DNA from 4 places in the Proteus sp. G2626 genome. Region 2 is predicted to be linked to each of the others. Evidence: predicted binding sites of a transcription regulator. Region 2 holds the regulator's gene; each other region holds the start of a gene.
What was found. The regulator Fur, encoded in region 2, represses iron uptake genes when iron is present. The targets are predictions, from matches to a motif close to ATAATAATGAGAACNACTATCAA.
Positions count from the first base shown of each region.

Region 1: the regulator Fur is predicted to act here: its motif matches at 2,020-2,042, upstream of GWJ05_RS14725 (siderophore-interacting protein).
Region 3: the regulator Fur is predicted to act here: its motif matches at 1,964-1,986, upstream of GWJ05_RS13780 (TonB-dependent siderophore receptor).
Region 4: the regulator Fur is predicted to act here: its motif matches at 1,581-1,603, upstream of exbB (tonB-system energizer ExbB).

Region 1 covers NZ_JAABNH010000027.1:481,014-484,236, reverse strand. Annotated here, with positions in the region: gene phoH (phosphate starvation-inducible protein PhoH) at 231-1,016, shown strand; gene GWJ05_RS14725 (siderophore-interacting protein) at 1,118-1,963, opposite strand; gene GWJ05_RS14720 (DUF805 domain-containing protein) at 2,373-2,756, opposite strand.
Region 2 covers NZ_JAABNH010000029.1:74,408-77,630, reverse strand. Annotated here, with positions in the region: gene ybfF (esterase) at 1-83, shown strand, start outside; gene ybfE (LexA regulated protein) at 287-595, shown strand; gene fldA (flavodoxin FldA) at 868-1,395, shown strand; gene fur (ferric iron uptake transcriptional regulator) at 1,586-2,032, shown strand; gene GWJ05_RS16640 (DUF817 domain-containing protein) at 2,117-2,956, opposite strand.
Region 3 covers NZ_JAABNH010000027.1:264,322-267,544, reverse strand. Annotated here, with positions in the region: gene GWJ05_RS13780 (TonB-dependent siderophore receptor) at 1-1,950, opposite strand, end outside; gene GWJ05_RS13775 (ABC-F family ATPase) at 2,543-3,223, opposite strand, start outside.
Region 4 covers NZ_JAABNH010000009.1:268,698-271,920, forward strand. Annotated here, with positions in the region: gene exbD (TonB system transport protein ExbD) at 1-414, opposite strand, end outside; gene exbB (tonB-system energizer ExbB) at 421-1,431, opposite strand; gene metC (cystathionine beta-lyase) at 1,762-2,952, shown strand; gene GWJ05_RS05640 (DedA family protein) at 3,076-3,223, shown strand, end outside.

The DNA of each region.
Region 1 (3,223 bases), on a different contig from region 2:
GATAATTTTCACTCTAACTCCATGATGGGGAATATGAATGACAGAAGCAATGGATAAATCTCGTTACTTACAGAAAACTGGCAACAACCGAGCATTAATGTTCAGGATTGTGGCCGGTTTTTTTGTTTTCTGCGACTAAATAGAGTCTAAAGGGGACTCATGGTAAATGAATAAGTGACCAATAAAAGATGTCGATGACTTTTTGAAGACTAACAAGGGTAAATACCACTATGAGTAGACAAAAAGCAGCAACACGTTTACGCCGAGAAAATAAACGTACTTCACGTAAAGAACAACGTAACGGAGCACATCGAGATAATGTCATGGTTTTACCAGGATTTGGGGAAATTGATACGATTGGAATGGCGAGAGAAAAGCGTGATGAACGCGCGTTATCTCCACGTAATGAAGCTCAATGCCAATACATGAATGCGATTAAACATCAAAATCTTATTTTTGCAACGGGAGAAGCGGGTTGTGGAAAAACCTTTCTCAGTGCCGCATTGGCGGCAGATGCTTTAATTCATAAAGAAATAGAACGTATTATTGTTACTCGACCTGTATTGCAGGCAGATGAAGATCTTGGTTTTTTACCCGGAGATATTGCTGAAAAATTTGCACCATATTTTCGTCCTGTCTACGATGTATTAGTCAAACGTTTAGGCGCATCATTCTTGCAATATTGTTTACGACCGGAAATTGGCAAAGTCGAAATTGCGCCTTTTGCCTACATGCGAGGCCGTACTTTTGAAAATGCATTTGTTATTTTAGATGAAGCGCAGAATGTCACTGTCAATCAAATGAAATTATTTCTAACGAGAATGGGAGAAAATGTCACCGTTGTGGTTAATGGCGATATTACGCAATGTGATTTACCTTCTAATATACCGTCTGGATTAGCGGATGCGCTTATTCGATTTGAAGCCAATAATCGAGTAGGGGTAATTAAATTTATGCAAGAAGATTGTGTACGTTCTACATTATGTCAGCATGTATTGGCTGCTTATAATGATTAAATTGGGTATAAGAATTTTTGTATAAAATAAAAAAGGCTGCATATTATTAAGGAAATGAATATGCAGCCTGTACAGCCAACGTTTAATCTTTCATTGATAGTTTAGCTTACATCTTCGTTATCCATTACATGATGACGTTCAGCGTGATAGCCTTCTTCGTCGTAACCAAAGCGCCAATAAGGGATTGCATAAATTAAGCTACGATCATAGCCGTTATCACGGCGAATATGGCGCCTTAATGCACGAATAATTTTATCTTCACCGGCAATCCAAAACGCAACATCTTCAGCAGGTAATTTCCAGGACATAAATTCATTAATTAAGTTTTGAGTTTGTTCTTCAACTGAGCCAATCAACCAGATTATCTCTAAACCACGAGGACATTTAATTTCTTGGCGATGCGTTTCGTCTTCTACTCGGATAACGACTTTTCCTCGAACATTAGGTTGCATGGTTTCAATTAAAGCCATCAAGGCTGGTAATGAACTTGGATCGGCTGCCATATAATAATGTGAAGCTGGCGCTAATAGAGGGTCTGGCCCTCCCGGATTAGTGATGCCAATAAAGTCACCTGGTTTAGCATTTAGCGCAAAATGAATAGCGGGGCCAGCATCTTCATGAACGGCAAATTCAATATCTAACTCTTTCTGCTCTGGGCGAATGGCTCGAACACTATAAGTGCGGACAATCGACCTTGGTTCACCTTCAGGCCATTTAGGGCCTTTTTCAGAAAAACTGGGTACTGTTGGTTTAGTTTGGCCTTCTAAGGGTAAAAATATTTTCAGATGTGCGCCCGCAGTATCAGCAGGGTAAGTATCTAAATCATCACTGGTAAAGGTAATACAGCGCATTCCAGGAGTGACATCAGTAATGCGTTTTACTTGAACTAAGCGAGGAGGTGCTGGTTTATAAATATTTTTTTCTTGAGGTGTTTTGGAGTTACTCACGTTTTTTTACCTGACTCATTTAATTGTTTTATCAATATAGATATTATCATTTTCAATTAATAATGATAGTCATTATCAACATTAACATTGGTTTAGTAAAGTTAGGTGTATGTTTTACTTATCATTGTGTGATTAGGCTCAAACTACTCATACAGAAAACACTTATTAATTAATGAATAGATAAGGCAATAAATCAAGATTGATAACGTAAGAGAAGAGCTTAAAAAAGCTGTCAATAAAAGTAGAATAACAAAGAAATAATAAAAGTTATTAGATTTAAAGAGAAAACACGTGATTAGAAAAAATCAGGGAGTAATAAAAGGTAACAATGAGAAGAAAATGAATTAATACAGTGAGTAAACTTAAAACTAATGTACTCACTGTATTTTGATATAACGTTAGTAATAGATTAGGCTTTAGGATCTGGGCCAAATCTGTTGTCGCCTTTAGTTCCTTCAAGACACATAAAGACAAAAACGATTAATCCACCAATGGCAGGAATAAAGGCAAGTAAGAACATCCAACCCGATTTATCTTGGTCATGGAAGCGACGAATAGTCACCGCAAGGCTAGGTACGATAATAGCTAAAGAATAAATACCTAAAACAATACCAATAATTGAACCTAAACCACTCATTTCACCTGTATTCATATCTATTGATGAAATTAGAATAGCATATAAGATGGTAATAATAATGGTATTTACTAAGGTAAACATCCAGTATTCTTTTCTACGCGCACGCCCTGAAAAATTAGCGTAATTATTTTTAATAACTTCTAAGTACCAATTCATGACTTCATCCTTAATTTAGTAGCAACAATACGTAAGCCTAGTTTAGGGGATCTTTCTTAGCAATTAAGATAATTCTAAATTATCAAAATATGTTTTTTAAAAAGACATAATGATCTCTTTCCCCATTTAATAGGGCGATAGACTTAATTTTTAAGTTAATCAAATAGGTAACATACAATATACGTCTTTATAAAGTAATACAGACGTGAAGTGCTAAGCGGCGGGTATCATAATTACTTTAGAAATTGAATTCAACAAGTACTCTATTTTATTTCTAGAAAAGATGGTTTTTTATAGGATTGTTAATATGTTTATTTATCGTGATAACAGAATAAAAAAGATTTTATCTCTTACTATTAATCAAAAATGATGTGTTTATAGTTATTTTATCAATATGTTTGATTTAAGTTTAGTTAATTATAGGAAAATAAAAAAAGGGCTAAATAATTATTAGCCCATTGTGTTTA
Region 2 (3,223 bases):
TAGCCAATACTGGGCACTGGGTACATTCAGAAAAACCTGACACGGTTATTAACGCTATTCGTCGTTTTTTATCCAAAGTTTAATTAATTACCTAAAATGACCTCATTAAGAAAGTAATAACTTACCTGAATGTATAATTATTGTACTTAATCACACCATGTGTCGATAAAAAGACCAAATGACAATAGGTTAAACTCAGGAAGCAGTGGCAGGACGCCACTATGTGGGGTATTATTGGGCGTTTCGCAATTTAGTCATTGGTATACGCCCTTTCACAGCAAAATTTATGGCAAAAGAACAAACTGATCGCACCACACTGGATTTGTTCGCAGATGAACGCAGACCTGGGCGACCTAAAACAAACCCGCTTTCTCGGGATGAACAGCTTAGAATTAATAAACGCAATCAATTAAGACGAGACAGAGTCAATGGTTTACGTCGAGTTGAGTTGAAATTAAATGAAGACGCTGTGAATGCACTTAATGAGTTGGCGACAGCAAGAAATGTCAGTCGTAGCGAACTTATTGAAGAAATATTACTAGAGCAATTAGCACAAAATTACGCCTTAAAAATGCATCAAAATGAGAATAGCTAGCAACTAAACCACACAAATTCGACAGAATTACCCTGCTATTTTCGTCAAAATACATTTTTTAGTTTTCTATCATGAAAACATGAAGCTTATTTTTCACTAGTAATTGTTCAAACACAGACAAATATAATCTAAATATTTCGAGGTATAGCTAGGCAAGCGTTAAATGAATCACTAGTAGTATACAAAGTATGTGATTAGTGAGAATAAATGTAGCCAATAATGCAACATCTTGATGTATAACGAATATAGAATAAAAGAGGTTATCTCACTTTATGGCAATCATAGGTATATTCTTCGGCAGTGATACCGGCAACACGGAAAATATTGCCAAAATGCTTCAAGAACGATTGGGCGCGGATAATGCCGAAGTTCATGATATTGCAAAATCTAGTCAGGAAGATATCGAAGCATTTGATATTCTGTTACTTGGTATTCCTACTTGGTATTATGGTGAAGCACAATGCGATTGGGATGACTTTTTCCCGACATTAGAAGATATTAATTTTGAGGGTAAGTTAGTTGCATTGTTCGGTTGTGGTGACCAAGAAGACTATGCTGAATACTTCTGTGATGCAATGGGTACAATCCGCGATATTATCGAGCCTCGTGGTGCAGTCATTGTGGGTCACTGGCCAACTGAAGGTTATCATTTTGAAGCCTCTAAGGGGCTTGCAGATGATAATCACTTTATCGGCCTTGCAATTGATGAAGATCGCCAACCAGAACTAACCGAAGAGCGTGTTGACGCTTGGGTTGCTCAAATTAAAGAAGAAATGAGCCTAGACGAAATTCTGGGATAAAATAAATACTCAATATTGAGAATGATAATTATTCAATGGTGTGCTAAGATAGTGTGATAGGTAGGGGTGTTTATTTTTAAATATCATGCCTATAATCAATAAGGTTATTTATTCACCCGAGCGTTAATGAATAAACCCTATTAGTGAGCACAAAAATTAAATTCACCATTAGCAACAGGATTAAATCCGCATGACCGACAATAATAAAGCGTTAAAAAATGCTGGGTTAAAAGTTACACTTCCTCGCTTAAAGATCTTGGAAGTGCTCCAGGATCCTGAGTGCCATCATGTCAGTGCTGAAGATCTCTATAAAAAACTCATCGATATCGGTGAAGAGATTGGTCTGGCAACCGTGTATCGCGTCTTAAACCAATTTGACGATGCTGGTATTGTTACCCGACATAATTTTGAAGGGGGTAAATCAGTATTTGAATTAACTCAACAACACCATCACGATCATTTAATTTGTCTTGATTGTGGTAAAGTTATCGAGTTTACAGATGATGCGATTGAAGTGCGCCAAAGAAACATCGCTGAACGTCATGGTATCAAACTTTCCAATCATAGCCTTTATTTATATGGCCACTGTGCTGAAGGCAATTGTAAAGAAGATAGCCACGCACATGATGAGAAATAATTCATTCTGGATAATCTCTCAGTAGAAAAAAGGAACTGTTCACAGTTCCTTTTTTATTGCCCTAAATTTGAAGATAAAATAACTCTATTTAGCCACACTGATACTCTGTTTAATATGTTTTAAATGAACCACAATAGTAAATGTAACAATGACCAATAATGACCAAGAGCCCCATTTGCCTGCATGTACAGCAGACCAAGCACCAATTTGGTTGGGATATTGCCAAACACCAAAAAATGTACCGAAATTCTCAGCAAGCCAAATAAAAAAACCAATCAGAACAAAAGCCAATAATAGTGGCATTTTTCGCTCTGTGTCATAAGGCGTAAAATAAACGACACTACGCGCATAAAGACCTAAAATAAAGGCGGTTAAATACCAACGATAGTCACCAATAAAGTGATGAGAAAAGAAATTAATATAGATAGCAAGTGCGACCAACGTTGCCATCCAATAAGGTGGATAATGTTCAATTCGTACTTTTAAAAAGCGCCATGCTTGAATTAAATAACTCCCCACAGCTGAATACATAAACCCTGTAAATAAAGGCACTTCCCACAACTTTGTGTAAGCAAAATCAGGGTATTTCCACGATCCTATCGCAGCCGAAGTTTTAAATAACTCCATAACAAAACCCACAATATGGAAAAAACAGATCGCTTTTAATTCATCCCATGTTTCGAGTTTTCCCCATACCATCCACAGTTGGAAAGCAATAGCAAGAATAAGTAAAACATCATAACGAGGTATACCTAATATTCCTTTACTGGGTGTCGTAAATAAAATAAAAAAGAAAAAACCGGCAAATAAGCAAGAACGCGCTTCTTTTACACCAAAAAAAAGAAACTCAACAATAAATCGTTTTATACCTTTAAAAGGCCTTAATGGAGGTTCTAATAAAAAATCATCCAATCGTTTTAACATGCTTCTTCCTGAAAACGTGCATTATTAAATAACATTAAATGCAGAATAATAAATAAGGAGTGATAAAATGAATGAGAAGAAATTTGCCATAGAATGAAAAAACGCACAAGGATGAAAAAGAAAGGATTTAAAAATAAAGGTATTTACCCTCCCACTACAATACCCACTCTGACTGCCTTTTAGGGTAAATACCTTACGCAAATTCTGCGAAATAACTGAAGCACAAGAGATAAAAATAACCTACTCACATTTATCTCAGACGACATG
Region 3 (3,223 bases), on a different contig from region 2:
ATAGATTGCAGCCATATCCCATAATGTTGCACTTGGTACTGTTAAATCACTGCTCTTCGGATTATCTTTAGATTTACCTAAATAACGCACACCTGTCCCTAAGATTAAATCTTGAGTCCCATTAACTGGAATAGTGTAACTGCCCCAAGCAGATGCGGTATGTTTAGGAATTAAGCCTGCTTGTTGTTTACCTTTATTACCTGTGTCATCGGTTTGCATATCGGTATAGGTATAATTGGCTTTTAACGCTAAACGTTCCGTTAATTGCATTTCACTTGTGAACTCCACGCCTTTAGATGTCACTTTACCGGTTTGTGTTGAAACAAAAGTCGTTGGGTTTGCAACAAGTGCATTCTTCTGTGTGATATCAAACCAAGCAATATTGAAGTAACCATCCATAAAATCAGGTGTGTACTTTATCCCTGCTTCAATTTGATCACCTTTTAACGGTTTATATAGATCGTTAGTCGCAGGGTCGATGGTGCTCATCACTTCAAAAGATTCGGAATAACTCACATAAGGAGACAGGCCATTATCTGCGAGATACATTAATCCTGTATTGAGACTGAATTCACTATCAGTACGTGATTTGTCCTCATTTTTTGCTTGTGCTTTATTTTCTGTTTTTACCCAATCTTGACGTACGCCCGCGACTGCAACCCAGCGATCGTCAAATTTAGTTTGATACTGTGAGTAAAGGCTATATTGTGTTTTGTCGATGGTACGATTGACATTATTAGCAGGATCAAGAGGGGTATATTTACCGTAAACAGGGTGCCACGGATTAATCGTACCAAAGTTGTAATTATCTTGCTCATCACCTTTGGTTTGGTGATATTGTAATTCAGCCCCTGCTAATAGCGTATGCTCGAAATTATCTGTATCCCATTCACCGACAACATTATTATCAAAAGAAATACTTTGATTTTTACCATCACGGAAAACAACACCACGATTCAGTTCTGTTGTAGCAATATCTGAATTAGGGAATGCATAGACACTACGCAATAATAGATCGTTATAACCATAATTTAGACGTTGAGAAAAACGCCAAACATCATTGATATTGCTTTCTAACAAATAACCCGCCGAAATTTGTGTACGTTTATATTTATCGTAACCTGGTTCGCCTAAATTCGTTGAAGGTTTAATTTTACCAAAAGGAGATGAAATTAATGTCCCCGCGGCAGGGAAGAAAGGATTGGTAGGTGTACCATCATCATGCAAATAGGTTGCCATAAAGGTCAGTGCTGTATTGTCAGTTAGATTAATTGCAACACTTGGCGCAAGGTAAATACGCTTACTATCTGTGTGAGATAATTCTCCGTCTGATTTTTTCATTAACCCAACAAGGCGGTAGCGCACACGTTTATCATCAGTGGCACTTGAAACATCAAAACCTAACCCACGTTGGTCATTATTTCCGACTTCAAGAAATACTTCATTTTGAGGCTTAAAGCTGGGTTTCTTTTGTACAACGTTAACCGCGCCACCTGGTGTCGATTCACCGAATAATACGGCCGAAGCGCCTTTTACCACTTCAATTTGTTCAAAACCATAAGGTTCAAGTAGCCATGTATAATAGCCATCACGAAAGAGACGACTATTATCTAAATATGTTGCCGCTTCAAAACCACGTACACGAAGCCAGTCAGTATCGTTATCAGCACCAAAGGGCTGAGAAACAACACCTGAAGTATAACGTAAGGCTTCATCGAGTTTTTGAGGAGCATGAGTTTCGAGATCTTTTTGGGAAATGACAGAAACAGATTTAGGTGTTTCTTGCAAAAGAGTATTTACTTTTAGAGCTTGAGCGCTAACCACAAGCTTCTCAACTTGCTCTGTTTTTGCTGTTTCTTCCGCAAAAGCCGGTGTTGCTGCAATAAAAGGAAGGGAGGCAGAACAAAATAATGCCACTGGTTTTAATTTAAATGCACAAAAATCAATCACAATAGGTCACCGAATAATAATCATTACTATTATCACTATTATTCATACAATAGGTACTAAGGTAAATTAATTTATACAAAAATGTCTATAAATAATAATTTTTTGGGTTAATTAACTGATTGTATTCATCCAAACAAGGCGACCACCAACAGAAGTGCTACGATGTAGTACATTATAGCTTAAACATAAAGTCCACATTTCTGCTACTTATTGTGAATAATTGCTCTGTTCACCACAAAATATAGCATCATTATTTTTTAATAATTTGGAGTTTCCCTGTGTTTAATTGCATACCACTTTGCTATTCCCACCAGATTTAGATAAAGAAACACAGATTGAGTTATTGGAAAAATACTTAAATAGAGAAGAAATATAAAAATGATGGTATTTCTTTATCTTTTAATCAAAATAAAGTATTCCTTATTTTTAAACACAAAGTTATCTATGAATTTATTAAAGATGATAAAAATATGAATGATATTGAAATTTACAAATAAGATTAATCATAAAATAGGGAATAAAATACAGTAAAAAGGCTCGATATATAGTTATCAAGCCTTTGATTATTTATCACTTTACCTATGTTATGAAATTAAAGCATCACACCTTTTTTCGCGAGGAACTCATCATAAGTTCCTTGGAAATTAGTCACTTTTTCAGGTGTAATTTCAATAATGCGGTTTGCTAATGAGCTAACGAACTCACGATCATGAGAAACAAAAATCAAAGTACCTTGATAGAGTTCTAATGCCATATTCAGTGATTCAATAGATTCCATATCCAAGTGGTTGGTTGGTTCATCCATGATCAGAATATTTGGTTTTTGCATCATCAGCTTACCAAATAACATTCTGCCTTTTTCACCACCTGATAAAACTTGAACTGATTTTTTCAAGTCATCTTGAGAGAACAGTAAACGACCTAATACGCTACGTACAGATTGCTCGTCGTCTTCTGGTTTCATCCATAAGCTCATCCAATCAAATACGGTCATATCTACTTCAAAATCAGTTGCATGATCTTGTGCATAATAACCAATATTTGAGTTTTCAGACCATTTTAAACGGCCTGTATCTGGTGTTAATTCACCGACTAATGTTTTAATCATCGTCGATTTACCCACACCGTTATTACCTAGAATGGCAACTTTTTCGCCCACTTCAAGCATCATATTGACGTCTTTAAATAGTGGGGCATTATCATCATAGCCTTTAGAGATATTTTCCACTTCAAGTGCATTACGGAATAATTTTTTATCTTGTTCAAAGCGGAT
Region 4 (3,223 bases), on a different contig from region 2:
GACAGTTTCCATTCCTACTAATCCAACTTTAAGATACCCCGCCTTTCTTAACGAATCCATTGCAGCCATTAACGTTTCATAATCAACCGTTTTATCTGCCTGGAAAAAGATGGTGGTCTCCTTGTTTGCTTGTGTCATGGTATCTAACACATTAGCCATCGTTTCATGTGTGACCCTCTCTTCACCAATGAAAATTTGCTTATCAGACTTTATGGTCAAATAAACAGGCTTTTCAGGGCGAGGCTGTGGTTTTGCACTTGAAGCGGGTAAATTTACTTTTATATCAACGGTAGCTAAAGGCGCGGCTACCATAAAGATAATGAGCAGAACCAACATGACATCAATAAAAGGCGTCACATTGATATCATGTAATTCATTATCATCACCTGAATCATCACCAAGACGCATTGCCATAATTCATTACCTTGCTTTGCTGTTTTCGATATCTAAGTCACGGCTAACTAATGTCACCACACCTGTTGCAATATCACCAATTTCACCACGATAGCCTGCGATCATACGAGCAAAAATGTTATAAATGATAACGGCCGGAATTGCAGCAATCAGACCAATCGCAGTCGCTAATAAGGCTTCAGCAATCCCTGGAGCAACAACCGCCAAGTTAGTCGTTTGAGAATGTGCAATACCAATAAAGCTGTTCATAATTCCCCAAACCGTACCAAAAAGACCAATAAATGGAGAAATTGCGCCAATAGTAGCTAAGTAGCCATTACCACGGCCTAACTCACGAACAATAGCAGCAACTCGACGTTCCATACGCATTTCAACACGTTCTTTAATGCCTGATGCCACTTTACTTTCTTGAGAGTAAGTACGCTCTAATTCAGCATCATTAAAGAAATCAGCCGTCGCGCTCTTATTACCGAATTTTTTGCTAATAGCTAAAGCATCATTAAGTGATTTAGCATCAACTAATTGCGCTGTTTCATTTCTTAATCGACGACGCAATGAAAGTAAGTAGCTTCCTTTGGCGAAAAATAATGCCCACGTCACAATAGACGCTAACAGTAAGCCAATCATAACGCTCTTAACGACTAAATCGGCATTACGATACATGCCCATAACGGACAGATCTTCTGCAAATCCTCCCCCTGTCACCATTTCTGGCTCTACTTGTGATGACATATTTTCTGTCGCTGGCGGAGTATTTTCTGCGTTTTCAGCCGTTGTAAGTGATGTATTTTCACCCTCAAGCTTAGCCGGTTCAGATCCCGGCGTTTTAACTTCATTGCCTGTATTAGCAGATGAGTCTGTTGTCGGTGTTGCGGTTGTAGCAGTTCCCTGTGTAGAAGCTGTTGAAGAAACGGCAGCAGTAGTTGGCTGTTCGGTTGGTGTGGCAGGAGTCGTATCCGCAAAAGCAGAGCCTGTCAGACCTATTGCCAATAGAATAGAAGCTGTCAAATTACGCATCAGTTGGCCTTTTACTCTCTTTTTTATCTATTTATTTATTCAGTAATGACGCTTTTCAGTCACTACTTACCCAAAATCGTTCGCTTACAATCATCCTGTTTGCCATCAGGAAAGAGAAAACGCTCAAATGATATCAAACATGAAGCATTTTGATAGTAATTATCATTACTATTTGGCTATTTTTTTTTCATTTGTCGATTTTTAAGACAAATTATCGTTATTTCACGTAACGTGAAATTTTATCAACTATGTCGATCGTCTTTTGTACTTATCCAAAAAATGAATTACCGTGAAGTAAACACACCATCAATTAAAAAGAAGGTATTAAGGATGACGCTAAAAAAACAAGAAACCTCACTCCTCCTTTCTGGTCGAGATAAAAAATATGCCCAAAGCGCAGTAAACCCAATTATACAACGAACTTCATCCGTTATTTTTGATTCGGTTGCACAAAAACGTGAAGCAACGAAAAAACGTGCTGAAGGTACACTTTTTTATGGACGTCGAGGCACAACCACTCACTTTGCCTTACAAGAAGCCCTAACTGAATTAGAACAAGGTGCAGGTTGTGCACTTTTCCCTTCGGGTGCGGCAGCTATTACACAGTCAATACTCGCGTTTGTTGAGCAAGGCTCGCATATTCTTGTGACAGGATCAGCTTACGATCCAACACAAAATTTTTGTGATCAGATCTTGCGCAAATTTTCCGTCACAACAACCTATTTTGATCCTCTAATCGGTAAAAACATCAGTCAACTACTACGACCTGAAACAAAAATTGTTTTTCTTGAATCCCCCGGTTCAATCACGATGGAAATTCAAGATCTACAAGGAATAGTCAGCTCGATTCGCCAATATAATCCTGAAATCATTATAATGATTGATAACACTTGGGCGGCAGGATACCTGCTTAAACCACTTACTTTCGATGTCGATATTTCAATCCAATCTGCCACAAAATATATTAATGGCCACTCCGATGGCATGTTAGGTTTTGCTGTAGCGAATGAACGTTGTTGGGAGCAGTTACGAGAAAATACCTATTTATTAGGTCAATGTGTTGATCCTGATACTGCTTATATGACAGCGAGAGGATTAAGAACATTACCAGTGAGAATGAAGCAACATGAGCAAAGTGCATTGGAAGTTGCTCGTTGGCTAAAACAACACCCATTAGTTGATAATGTTTATCACCCTGCACTAGCCTCTTGCCCAGGGCATGAATATTTTCAACGTGATTTCTCCGGTAGCAACGGTTTGTTCTCTTTTAGTTTAAAGAGAATTTTAACGCCTGAAGAATTTTCACTTTTCTTAGATAACTTTTCATTATTTAAAATGGCATTTTCATGGGGAGGATTTGAATCTTTAATTTTAGGTTATCACCCCAATGATATTAAATCGATGCGCCAATATGAAACTCAATCCACATTTACAGGAACGTTATTTCGCATCCATATCGGATTAGAAAATGTAGACGATCTTATTGAAGATCTAGAGTGCGCGTTTTTACGTATTTCCTAATAAATAATGAATTTTTTATTAAAAAAAATCTATCCCTGTGGAACCACAGGGATTAAATCAAACTGTTATCTTTATTTTGCGTTAGAATAACGAACATAAAGTCTTTTTAATACGAGTTCGCTAATGAGTACATTAAAAGAGATAATTCACGCATTAATGCAACACGATTATATGGTGTTGGCTAATCCTAATGTGTTATGGGTTATCTATATTGTTCTTTTTGTTATTATTATGCTGGAAAACGGGGTATTACCCGCCGCATTTTTACCTG